Regions from separate parts of the Paenibacillus sp. P46E genome, predicted to be linked through region 1. Evidence: riboswitches for the same ligand, from Rfam matches in the RefSeq annotation. Region 1 holds a riboswitch; each other region holds the start of a gene.
The links. A riboswitch is a leader RNA that binds a small molecule or an ion and turns the genes downstream of it on or off. The one in region 1 is predicted to bind thiamine pyrophosphate.

Region 1 (4,176 bases):
AATCTCACGGTTCTCCAGCTTAAAGGTGTGGACAGGATGTCCCGGCTGCTCCTCTGGCTTGTTAGAACGGTGAATTTCCTGGATTGAGCCTTTAAAAATGGCCGTATGCACAGAGCATAGGCGCTGTACCTCCGTTACAGGAATCCCTTCCTCCGTCATCAGGGAATGCTCCATCGCAGAAATTTCGGCTACCGTAACATCCCCTACCGCTTCGGCAAAACGCGCTTTGACTTCCTCTACACTTTTTCCGGCATGCAATTCCTTAATAATCTCCTTAAGCATGGCTTGGCGGCGTGTCTGCTCAGGAATATCCATTTCACGGTTGTTAATCAGTTCACTCATCGTTCTCTCTCCTTCTCTATTCCACTTGTTAATCTCAGCGATCTATTCAATAATCTCGAAGCCATGGCTCTGAAAAGCCAGCCGGACGGTTTCGCGATCCATTTTCTTCATTGTGATTCCTTTCGACAAGGTCATGAACCGGCCCGCCGTCTGCAGCATACCAGGCTTCGTAATATCGCGGAAACCCAGCTCAACCATAATGTCTACGGCCTCCGGATAACGACTGACCAGCTCGAATATGGACTCATCCATGTTAAGGTGTTTGCTCATTGCACTCTCCTCCTGCAGCTTAGCTTCACGCCAATTGATAACCTTTCTCAACAACAGCTTAGCATAGGGTACAGGGCCGAAGAGTGATTGCAGTCACTAAATCAGAAACTTATATACCTGCAACTAATCATTGCACAGCAGAAATGAATTGGCCCTGTTTGTGTTACCGGCATGCCTGTATGCCAACTCCTGGATATTGAAAAAAGCTGCTTCCTCTGCCTGTTACAGCAAGGAAATCAGCCTCTTATAAAGCCCGTTCCGGCTATAGCATTTTGCTCAGTCTGGACGAATTGCGGATATCATGCGAAATGCGCATGCTGCAGAATTTGGGACCGCACATGGAGCAGAAATGCGCTGTTTTGGCACCCTCGGCAGGAAGAGTCTCATCATGGTACTCCAGCGCCCGCTCAGGATCGAGCGACAGATGGAACTGGTCACGCCAGCGGAACTCGAACCGAGCCTTGGACAATGCATTGTCCCGATCCTGGGCACCCGGGTGGCCTTTGGCCAGATCTGCAGCATGAGCAGCGATTTTGTAGGTGATAACTCCTTCACGCACGTCATTCTTGTTAGGCAGACCCAGATGCTCCTTGGGCGTAACATAGCACAGCATCGCTGTCCCGAACCAGCCAATCATCGCCGCGCCAATCGCCGAAGTAATATGGTCATAACCGGGGGCAATGTCCGTGGTTAGCGGACCCAGTGTGTAGAAAGGGGCTTCCTGGCAGAGCTCCAGCTGCTTATCCATATTTTCCTTGATCTTGTGCATTGGCACATGCCCCGGGCCTTCGACCATCACCTGAATATCGTGTTTCCAGGCAATGGCTGTCAACTCCCCAAGCGTCTCCAGCTCAGCGAACTGAGCCTCATCATTGGCATCGGCGATGGAGCCCGGGCGCAGTCCGTCTCCCAAGGAAAAGGCCACATCATAAGTCTTCATAATCTCACAGATTTCTTCAAAATGTGTATATAAAAAGTTCTCTTGCTGATGTGCAAGGCACCAGGCCGCCATGATGGAGCCGCCTCGGGATACAATCCCAGTCATTCTTCGGGCAGTAAGCGGGATATACCGCTTCAGCACCCCGGCATGAATGGTAAAGTAATCTACACCTTGCTCCGCCTGTTCAATCAGCGTATCGCGGTACAGCTCCCAGGTCAGATCCTCGGCTATTCCTTTTACCTTCTCCAGCGCCTGGTAGATCGGCACTGTGCCGATCGGTACTGGTGAGTTGCGGATAATCCATTCGCGGGTGGCATGAATTTTTGCACCAGTGGAAAGATCCATAATCGTATCGGCACCCCATCGGGTCGCCCATCTCATCTTCTCCACTTCCTCTTCAATGGAAGAAGAGACAGCGGAATTCCCAATGTTCGCGTTGATCTTAACCAGGAAGTTGCGGCCGATGATCATCGGCTCACTCTCAGGATGGTTGATATTAGCCGGGATAATGGCCCGTCCGGCAGCGACCTCATCCCTTACGAATTCAGGCCGGGTATTCTCGCGAATCGCGATATACTCCATTTCCGGTGTAATCATCCCTAACCGCGCATAATGCAGCTGGGTAACATTGCGCCCCTCACGTGCTCGTAAGGGATTCCGCCGCAAGCCGGCGAACCCTTCTGCCGACGCCCGGTCTGCAGCTAATCCGCAGGCTCCGGGTTGAACGGTTCTCCCGGCGTACTCCTCTGAATCCCCGCGTTCCGCAATCCAGCTTAAGCGGTGCGGAGGCAACCCTTTCCGAACATCGGTATCTTCAGCGGCATCGGTGTAAATACCACTGGTATCATAGACACGAAGCGGCGCATTGTCCTCTTCCCCCGCAACACCTTCGGTCCGGCTAAGGCGGATTTCACGCATCGGAACCTGAATATCCGGACGCGAGCCCTCTACATACACCTTACGGCTTGCGGGAAATCCCGAAAGATCGACTTGTTCCTTTTTGAATGAATCTGACATTCTTATCTCCTCCTTATCGCTCTGTGAGCCATTCAGATAAGATCAGCACGCAGCAAAAAGCCGCTCCACCTGGAGCGGCTTTATTCATGAACAGCCAAATAAGGCTGTGCTCAAAAAAGGTCCGACTCCACTTTCCTACGCTGGTATGATCCAGATCAGGTTCAAGGGTCCGGGAATTCAATTTTCCCGTCTCAGCCTATTCAGGCTCCCCTAGTGGGTATCTTATCTAATTAAATATAATCTACTTTAGCAGGTATTTATTGTCAATCAAAAAATTTGCTTAACCCGCATTGTCGTTACTTATCCAGCGTTTCGCTCCAGTCATGTACCATAGCGCCTTCCAAATATTTCTCGGCATCCATAGCAGCCATGCAGCCGGTTCCTGCAGCTGAAATCGCCTGCCGGTAACGGGTATCCTGAACATCCCCACAAGCGAACACGCCGGGAATGTTGGTTTCGGTTGTTCCTGGGTTCACAACGATATAGCCGTTGGCATCCGTAGTAATCTGACCGCCCAGGAACGCGGTATTCGGTGTGTGGCCGATAGCGACAAATACGCCATCTGCTTCCACGAGCTCCTCAAGACCCGTATCATTGTTACGGACGGTAAGTCCCTTCACCCCGTTATCCCCAAGGGTCACTTCAAGCGGCGTGCGGTTCAGTGCCCAGGCCACTTTGCTGTTCTCCCGCGCGCGGTCCTGCATAATCTTCGAAGCGCGCAGCTCCGGACGGCGGTGGACCAGGGTTACGCTAGAAGCGAACCGCGTGAGGAAGCTGGCTTCCTCCATCGCGGAGTCGCCGCCACCGACCACGACAATCTTTTTACCACGGAAAAAGAAACCGTCGCAGGTTGCACAGGTACTAACCCCGCGTCCGACATTCTCCTGCTCTCCCGGTATGCCCAGGTACCTAGCCGAAGCACCAGTTGATATAATCACCGACTCTGCTTCCAGTACACCCAGACCATCCACGGTTACTTTGAAAGGGCGCTGCGAGAAATCCACAGAATCCACCCAGCCATTCTTAAATTGAGCCCCAAAGCGTTCTGCCTGCTTGCGCATGTTATCCATCAGATCCGGACCTAGAATACCTTCAGGAAAACCAGGAAAGTTCTCTACCTCTGTCGTCGTAGTCAATTGTCCTCCTGGCTGCAATCCTTCAATAACAAGGGGGCTGAGGTTGGCGCGTGCCAGGTAAATCGCAGCAGTTAATCCTGCCGGACCTGTTCCGATTACAATTGTTTTGTACATTAGCAAGTCCTCCTAAGGGTCAGATATTTTCCGTAAATGGCGGCAAAATGTCTGCTGCCGCCCCGTCCTGCGTTAACTCGCATGCTTGATGAATACGGCGTGCGTACCGGCTTACCATGGAGACGGAAACGCCGTAATGCTGGGCAGCCTCCCGGTAGGTAACCGGATGACCATGAAGCTTGGCAGTTAAATATTCCAGAGCCGCACACCAGCCCTCTGCATGCCGGAACAAGGGCACATCCGGATAGAGGCGGGCTATGAACTGCTTCCAGAGAAGCTCGGCATCCCGTTTCTGGGCGGCATCCAATCTCCGGTCCATCACAGCAGCCATATGATCTATAATCCGCTGCCAGTCCT
Region 2 (4,176 bases), on a different contig from region 1:
CGGTTCGAGCCGATGGGAGAGCCGAGCGGCATGATGGCGGCGGCTCCCGCTGCCTGCATCCGCAGCGCGGCTGAAAGGTCCGGGCTCATATAGGGCAGCACTACGAAGCCTTCGGCGGCCAGTATCTCCGTAGCCCGGATAGTCTCCAGGTTGTCTGGAAGCAGATATTTCTGATCCTTGATGACCTCAATTTTGACCCAATTGCCAAGGCCTGCGGCCCTGGCCAGTCTGGCGATCCGCACAGCTTCCTCAGCAGTGCGCGCACCCGAAGTATTCGGAAGCAGAGTCATATGGGAAGGAATATGGCTGATAATATTGTCCTCGCTCTCTGGATCTACACGGCGCAAGGCAACCGTGATTACCTGTGAGCCTGAAGCTGAAACCACCTCGGGAATCATTGTATTGCGGCTGTATTTGCCGGTGCCGATGAACAGCCGGCTCGATAACGGAATGCCGCCAATCACCAATGGATCTAACATGAACTCGCCTCCTGGGATGAAATTCGATAGCGTGAAAAAAATTCAAATATTTTATGATAGCCTCATGGCCTCAGCCCCCGCCCACAAAATGCACCAGTTCCAGCCTGTCGCCTTCACATAATACCTCCGACCCGTAATGCTCCTTGCCGACAATCTCACCATTTCGTTCCACGATCACAAGCCGAAAGCTCCATTCGGGCCGGCTTAACAGATCGGCAACAGTCCGGCAGTCTTCCGCAACCACTCCGGGCTTGCCATTAATGATCAGATTCATGCGCTCTCACCTCCTTCGTGTGATCACTTTCACGGATTTGCTGAATTCACATACACCACAGGTCCTAAGCCTCCTGGACCGCCAACCGGTAAGCACGGGCAGCAGCTACAGGATCATCTGCTCCGCAAATGCCGGACATGACCGCAATTCCTGCAGCTCCGCGACGGATCACTTGACCTGCATTCCCCGGCTCCATCCCGCCGATAGCGATCAGTGGAATACGGGTGCTACGGACCGCTTCCTCCAGGAGCGCCAAACCGCGCCCCTGTTGACCGGGCTTGCAGCCAGTAGGGAAAATATGCCCGAACAGGCAGAAGTCCGCTCCCTGTCTGCCTGCTTCTGCTGCTTCTGCGGCGGAGTGCACCGACCTGCCCAGCCGGAGGCCGGAGGCCGCTGCACGGGCTGCAGCAGTCGGCAGGCTGTGCCAGGCTAGCTGGACAGCACCTGCACCGGCGGCCAGTGCAACATCCAGACGGTCATTGATGACCAGTCTGGATGCGGGGATTCCAGCACGCAGCAGTTGCTCTGCCATCCCCAGCAGCTCCAGGGCAGAGCGGTGCTTTTCCCGCAGATGAATATAGTCCACGAGCGGATGCACAGCAGCCGCCAGGCTGATGAACCGCCCCGGCTCCAGCTTCCCATCAGAGATCAAATGAATTTCCGCCACTTCTTCACCTCCTGCTCCACTTTTTTACGACAAACGGGCAACACAAAAAAAACCGCCCCCGCGATAGGAGGCAGTCATAAATTTGTACAGGAATACGGGTGTAAGAAATACAACCCCGCTGCAGTTCATTCATTCTCCGCTTTCCTACGCTGGTTTTAACCAGATCAGGTTCAAAGGGTCCGAACGTCATGTTCGTCTCAGCCTTGCGGCACCCCTAGGGACAATTGCAGTATTCAGTTGCTGACGTGGTTCATATTAACATATTCTTCCGCGGAAAAGCTATCCCTTTTACCGAAAGCTTCACAGCTTGCAAGGGACATGAAAAAAGCAGACCACATGGACCTGCTATTGAACCGTTATATTTCCGAAACCGACTGGCCGCACAGCAACTTCTAGCCGTTGACAATTTCCCCGCCGTTAACATGCATGACCTGACCGCTAACATAGGATGAATCATCCGAGGCCAGATAGACATAGGCTGGTGCCAGCTCTTCCGGTTGTCCCGGACGCTGCATAGGCTGTGTGCCGCCGAACTCACTGACCTTTTTGGCATCAAATGTGGATGGAATCAGCGGTGTCCAGATCGGACCCGGAGCGACAGCATTCACACGGATGCCCTTTTCCGCCAGATTCATCGATAGCGAGCGGGTGAAGCTGAGAATCGCGCCTTTGGTGGACGAATAGTCCAGAAGTTGCGGACTGCCGCGGTAGGCGGTGATCGATGTCGTGTTGATGATCGTGGAGCCTTTTTTCAGATGCGGCATTGCTGCCTTAGTCAAATAGAACATGGAGAAAATATTCGTACGGAACGTCCGCTCCAGCTGCTCGGAGGTAATATCCTCAATCTTGTCCTGCGGATGCTGCTCGGCTGCATTGTTAATCAGGATGTCCAACTTGCCCAATCCCTCCACCGCCCGGTTGATCAGATCCTGGCAGAACGCTTCTACGCCGATGTCACCGGCAATCAGAATACACTTCCGTCCTTCCTGCTCTACTTGACGTTTGGTCTCTTCGGCATCAGAATGCTCATTCAGATATGAAATGACCACATCCGCACCCTCTTTGGCAAAATGAACGGCAACCGCCCGTCCAATGCCGCTGTCGCCTCCCGTAATGAGCGCCGCCTTACCCAGCAGTTTGCCTGCTGCCTTGTAGCTGGACGTTTCAAATTCAGGGCGCGGATTCATCTCGCTCTCGATACCGGGCTGACGGTCCTGCACCTGGGGAGGCAAGGTTTTGGTAGTCTGTTTATTTTCTGGCATGATCCATTCTCCTTTCGCTGTGTACCTTTTGTTGAAGTAACCACATCGTATTAGGATGGCTTCTGCATCATCAATTATACAATCGTTTTACGTTATGTTACTTACCACACTTCCCGGCTGTCCAAACAAAAATATAGTCGTTTTTGACGTAAAGGGCCGATATAATTTAGTGAAGTAATGATTGATATGGGTTTCGGAGCGATTACCAAAAGGATAAGGAGGCGAATAAGTGATATGACGAGAAATGCACGGAGTATCATCGTTGCCGTCAAAGGAGTCATCCTGCATCAAGGCAGAATCCTGCTCGTACAGCGGGCTGCTGCAGATGCGATAGGAGCAGGCAGCTGGGAATGCCCCGGCGGAAAAATAGAATTTGGAGAAGGCCTGGAGGCTGCACTGGAGCGGGAGATTAAGGAGGAAACCGGACTGAAGGTCACGGTGGAAAAGCTATTGTATGCCGTGTCCTTTCTGACCAATCCGGGCAGGCAGCTCGTCCTCATCACCTACTGGTGCATGACCGGTGAGAATACAGTAGTGCTCTCTGATGAGCATGCAGATTACAAATGGTGTACCCGTCACGAGCTTCAGACTCTGCTCCCGCCCGGGATACAAGAAGAATTTGAGAAAAGCAATGTATTTTCGTCAGAGGAACTGTTATAAGATATCCGGGCTGGAATGCAGAAAAGGCCCACCCCCTCGAATCAGGGGCAGGCTTGACGGTTTGGTGAATCATCACCCATACCAAGTGGAAACGGCTTGGCCGTCCTTTTAAGGGACGGAATCCGTTTCAGCGAGAAATAGAAGGATGATTTATAGCGTGAAACCTATAAATCCTTATATTTCTAGATAATGTGTCTATACACCATGAAAAACACCATTACGATCAGCACAACCATCAGCAGCAGGCTCATGGTGCGAAGCTTCGCGGTATGGTCTGACACATCACGGTTCTCACGCATACCAGCTGCGGCTAGACGCAGCGGCTTGCCCATGATGCCGCCCAAGGCAAACATTGCCAGCAGGAGTACAACCACGACCACCATCCAGGCTACGGTGTAATCCCCCTGAGAGATCATGTATCCGCCGGTCAGCAGCTGAATGACCAGACCATACTGGGCAAACCGGTTCAATCCGCCAATGGCGCTAAGCGTCCCTTCTTTGGCTCCAGCAGACAGCTTTCCAGTGCCGCTCAGAATGAACGGAAGCACCAGGTAAAAACCGACCGCCAATGTCCCGATCATATGTAAGAAAAAGAAAATCCGATCCATTGATTAACCTCCTCACTTTCGCTGTGATATAAGTTACATTCTTATTATACCCAACCCCGCCGTCCATGAAAAGAAAACCCTCATTTCCATTCAAGAAATGAGGGTTTGCCGGAAATTATACCGTAACCACTGAAGTTACCGCACGTACAGAATCTGCTGACTTATCCAGAGCCGCCTTTTCTTCCGCCGTCAGCTCCAGCTCGTAGATCTTCTCAATACCTTCTGC
Region 3 (4,176 bases), on a different contig from region 1:
GTGCATCGTAATTAATTCATTGTTCATCGCGGAGAATTCTGCCAAGGCCTGTTCTTCTCTTTGCTGTCCCTGAATCACCTGATTAGAGAGCGTCTCAATGGTCTCCCTCAGTTTCCGGATCTCTTGCTCATGGTCGGTCATTTCCCTCTCCCGCCTTCTATGTCAATTCTCCCGGAGTATCCCTTCGGGTATAAGACGCCCCGCTACCTCCAGCGCTCCCTTAGCATCGGGGGCATAGCCGTCGGCACCCACTTTGCGCCACAGCTCCCTGTCTATATTAAACGGCATTCCGCCGACCATAATCTTAATGTGGTTCAGTTCGGTATGCGTACGGATCGACGCGATCAGATGCTGAACCTCCGATACGTGAAAAGTCATGGTGATGGAGATGGCCAGCAGGTCAGCAGGCTGCTCCTTCAGATACCGGATTAAACCCTCTGTAGGCATATTAGAGCCCAAATAATAGGTGTTCCAGCCCTCCATTTCGAAGAAATCTGCTAGCATCCGCAGTCCGATCTCATGCAGTTCCTGGCCGACTCCGACCGCCACCATCGTTTTTTTTCCTTCCTGAGCCTGAATCCACCGCGGATACAGCTGCGAAATAATACTCTGGGTACAAGCTGTACAGTAATGCTCCTGAGCTACAGTAATGGAACCCAATTGCCATAAACGGCCAATCTCGTACTGACTGTTCTGGAAAATGTGCAGATACAGATCATGAATAGGCACACCTTCATCATGCAGCCCCAGCACAAATTCCGAAGCCTTGCGGCGTTCACTGTTCAGAAGCAGCTTCAGGTACTTCTCTGCCTCGCGGTAATAGGGTTTGTCCGGTTGAAGAAAAGGCTGCACACTCTGCTCTTCGAGCGTATGGTGAATTCCCATATCCAGATAGCTCAGAATCAGCTCTTTCTCCGGTGTCCCAACCTGTGAGCCTATAGCTTCCTTCATCAGCCCCAGATTGATCTGCAGATCCTTACCCGTGATTTTGTACTGTGCCAGCAGCACCTTCAGCCAGACAATATAATTAATAAATAAAAGTGGACTGTCCAGCGCCACACTTTGCGCCAAATACCGTAAATGATATAGTGAATCCTGTTTGGTTCTTGCCATTCCGGAAGGGCCGAATCTGTGCCGTAACTCGGGCTGGCGTTCATACTGACGTAAAGTGACTTCTTCAGCCAACTGTTCCGCTAGCACCTTCAGCCGTTCTCCGGCATTTTGCTGATCAGTGAGCATAGGGTCACTCCTTTTCCGAAACATAATTGTAAAGTATTAATCTTATTATATAACATATGGTAAGTCTACCCGGCGTGCCTGGCAGTGCCTGGGCGGATTGCTGGAATCCGGGGCCACTACTGGACAACCCCGAAGGGGACCGCTATAATACAGCGTAAGAACATAGCAACACCCATAACTTCATAGTACCAGGGGGGCTGGAATTGGCCGGCTGAGAGTGTATCCCACATAGATACTGACCCTTATACCTGATCTGGATAATGCCAGCGTAGGAATCACCACCCGCATTCAGCCGTTTTGGCTAAGCGGCCACCTAACGCAATTGCTGGCGTCCCGATCTTCGGGGCGCTTTTTTTGGTATGGACATCATCAGAGTTCGGAAGACTGGGTTAGCTGGAAGGAGAGAAGAATAGAAATGGGAGTCAAAAAAGCACTAATGCTCTGCATCAGCTGCATACTGGTCATCGTCATGGCCGGGTGCGGCAGCAATACAGCCAATTCCGGTGGGAATAGCGCCGCTCCAGCCGGGGACAGCACCGCCGCGCCGGAAGCAACCGCGGCAGGAACGGACGCGCCTAAGGAACTGACCAAGATTAAGGTCGCGCTGGACTGGACGCCGAATACGAACCATACCGGCCTCTATGCAGCCAAAGAGCTTGGTTATTACAAGGAGGAAGGCCTGGATGTAGAAATTGTACAGCCGGGTGCGGCAGGAGCCGACACGATGGTCACCTCAGGCGAAGCCGCTTTTGGCATCAGTGCCCAGGAGGCGCTCACTCTGGCCCGTCTGCAGGATGTGCCGCTCGTCTCCATCGCCGCCATCATCCAGCATAATACCTCGGGGTTTGCCGCCCCGAAGGACCGCAATATCAAGACACCGAAAGATTTCGAAGGCAAAACCTACGGCGGGTGGGGCTCCCCGGCTGAAGAAGCTGCCATGAAGGCGATCATGGACCCTCAAGGCGGCGATGTTAAAAAGGTAAAGCTGGTCAATATCGGCGAAGCTGATTTCTTCACCGCCGTGAAACGCGACATCGATTTTGCCTGGATATTCTACGCCTGGACCGGTATTGAAGCCGAGCTGCGCGGTGAGCCGCTGGACATGCTGTATTTGAAGGATTACGCCCCTCAGTTGGATTACTACACCCCGGTCCTGACCACGAGCGAGAAGGAAATCGCTGAGCATCCGGAGCTGGTAAAGGCGTTCCTTGCAGCTACCTCCAAAGGCTATCAATATGCGATCGACAAGCCGGAAGAAGCTGCCGCCATCCTCTCGAAGGCTGTGCCGGATCTGGATCCCAAGCTCGTCCTGGCCAGTCAGAAATGGCTTAGCCCGAAATATACGGACGATGCCTCCAGATGGGGAGAGCAGAAAGCCGAGGTCTGGAAGAATTACGCCGACTGGATGTACAGTCTGAAGCTGCTGGACAAACCACTGGATACCGCTTCAGCGTTCACGAATGAATTTCTTCCTGAGAGCAAGTAATGTTACACCTGCAAATTGTACGCATACCCAACCTGAAAGGATCTGATTGATATGGCAAACACTCTGCTCAGCATTCAAGTCATTCCTAAAACTCCGAATAACGAGGATTCTATTCCTTATGTGGATAAGGCCATTGAGGTCATCCAGCAATCCGGCGTCAAGCACCAGGTGAATCCGCTCGAAACTACGATGGAAGGCGAACTCACCGATTTGCTTGAGGTGGTACGCCAAATGCATGAAGCACTGATCGCAGCGGGCAGCCCCAGCGTCATCTCGCAAATTAAGATCGCCCATAACCCCAGCGGAATCAGCATGGATAAGCTGACGGAAAAATACCGGCCGTGAGATCGTACTGGAACCAAATCTGGCCGCCCCTTGTGGCGGTCATCTTTTTTCTGGGTGTATGGCAATTAGCCGTTTCCGTACTTCATGTCCCTTCCTGGATGCTGCCAAGCCCCGGTGATATCGCCCGCGAATCCCGGGGTAACGCTTCCGGCATCTGGGCGCATACGGCTGCAACGCTGCGGCTGACCTTGATCGGCTTCCCGATCGGTACAGGTGTGGGCCTGATTGTAGCTCTATTGCTGCATTTGGTGCCCTGGCTGAAAAGAGCGCTGTATCCGCTGCTGATTCTCAGCCAGAATGTGCCCTCCATTGCCCTCGGGCCGCTGCTGATTATCTGGTTCGGGTTCGGACTGCTGCCCAAAATCGTACTCATCACACTCGTCTGCTTCTTCCCGGTTGCCGTCGCCGCCATGGGCGGGCTGGCCCAAAGCGACCGGATCATGATGAACTATATGAAAATGGCCGGGGCCAGCAAGTGGCATATCTTCTCCAAGCTGGAGCTGCCCGGTTCTCTGCCCGCCCTGTTCTCCGGTCTTAAAATCTCCGCGACCTATGCTGTAATGGGTGCTGTGGTTGCCGAGTGGATCGGCGCAGACAAGGGCATTGGCTATTACATGCTGCTGCAGAAGGCCTCCTACCGCACAGACCGGATGTTTGTTGCCATCGTAATTATTGTTCTTCTTAGTCTGGTGCTGTTTGCCCTGATCGCACTTCTCGAGAAATGGCTGGTACGCTGGAAGCCGCGCAAGACCTCCTGATGCAGGCTATGCACACTTTACAGAATTGTCCCACCTACACTTCCCGGAAAGGGGATGAATGATTTGACAGCAGGCTATCCCAACTCGAACACCAGGGAACAGGTTTCCTTTGGGCACTTGCCCGAAACTCAAGCCTCGCCTACCGCGCTGAACGTAAACGGCGTATCCAAGGCCTTCTTCTACCGCGGCCGCGAGACCCGTGTGCTCGACAATGTATCTCTAACGGTTGAGCCCCAGGAATTCGTCTCGATTGTCGGCCCTTCCGGCTGCGGCAAAAGCACCTTGTTCCACATCATCGGGGGCCTGGAGCTGCCTGATGCCGGAACGGTAAGCATGGGCGGTAAGATC

Region 2: linked by a shared signal. The riboswitch ahead of A3849_RS11315 (thiamine phosphate synthase) and the one ahead of thiC (phosphomethylpyrimidine synthase ThiC) in region 1 are both predicted to bind thiamine pyrophosphate.
Region 3: linked by a shared signal. The riboswitch ahead of A3849_RS02530 (ABC transporter substrate-binding protein) and the one ahead of thiC (phosphomethylpyrimidine synthase ThiC) in region 1 are both predicted to bind thiamine pyrophosphate.

The regions. Positions count from the first base shown of each region.
Region 1 is NZ_LVYZ01000027.1:23,284-27,459, reverse strand. It holds gene A3849_RS06040 (DUF438 domain-containing protein) at 1-342, opposite strand, end outside; gene A3849_RS06035 (DUF1858 domain-containing protein) at 385-612, opposite strand; gene thiC (phosphomethylpyrimidine synthase ThiC) at 875-2,569, opposite strand; TPP riboswitch at 2,685-2,791, opposite strand; gene trxB (thioredoxin-disulfide reductase) at 2,866-3,819, opposite strand; gene A3849_RS06020 (tetratricopeptide repeat protein) at 3,839-4,176, opposite strand, start outside.
Region 2 is NZ_LVYZ01000034.1:96,268-100,443, forward strand. It holds gene A3849_RS11305 (thiazole synthase) at 1-479, opposite strand, end outside; gene thiS (sulfur carrier protein ThiS) at 550-753, opposite strand; gene A3849_RS11315 (thiamine phosphate synthase) at 818-1,420, opposite strand; TPP riboswitch at 1,545-1,646, opposite strand; gene A3849_RS11320 (SDR family oxidoreductase) at 1,813-2,682, opposite strand; gene A3849_RS11325 (NUDIX hydrolase) at 2,917-3,342, shown strand; gene A3849_RS11330 (hypothetical protein) at 3,525-3,950, opposite strand; gene mdh (malate dehydrogenase) at 4,066-4,176, opposite strand, start outside.
Region 3 is NZ_LVYZ01000002.1:283,964-288,139, forward strand. It holds gene A3849_RS02520 (ATP-binding protein) at 1-141, opposite strand, end outside; gene A3849_RS02525 (cobalamin-dependent protein) at 163-1,239, opposite strand; TPP riboswitch at 1,420-1,531, shown strand; gene A3849_RS02530 (ABC transporter substrate-binding protein) at 1,655-2,725, shown strand; gene A3849_RS02535 (thiamine-binding protein) at 2,777-3,070, shown strand; gene A3849_RS02540 (ABC transporter permease) at 3,067-3,828, shown strand; gene A3849_RS02545 (ABC transporter ATP-binding protein) at 3,883-4,176, shown strand, end outside.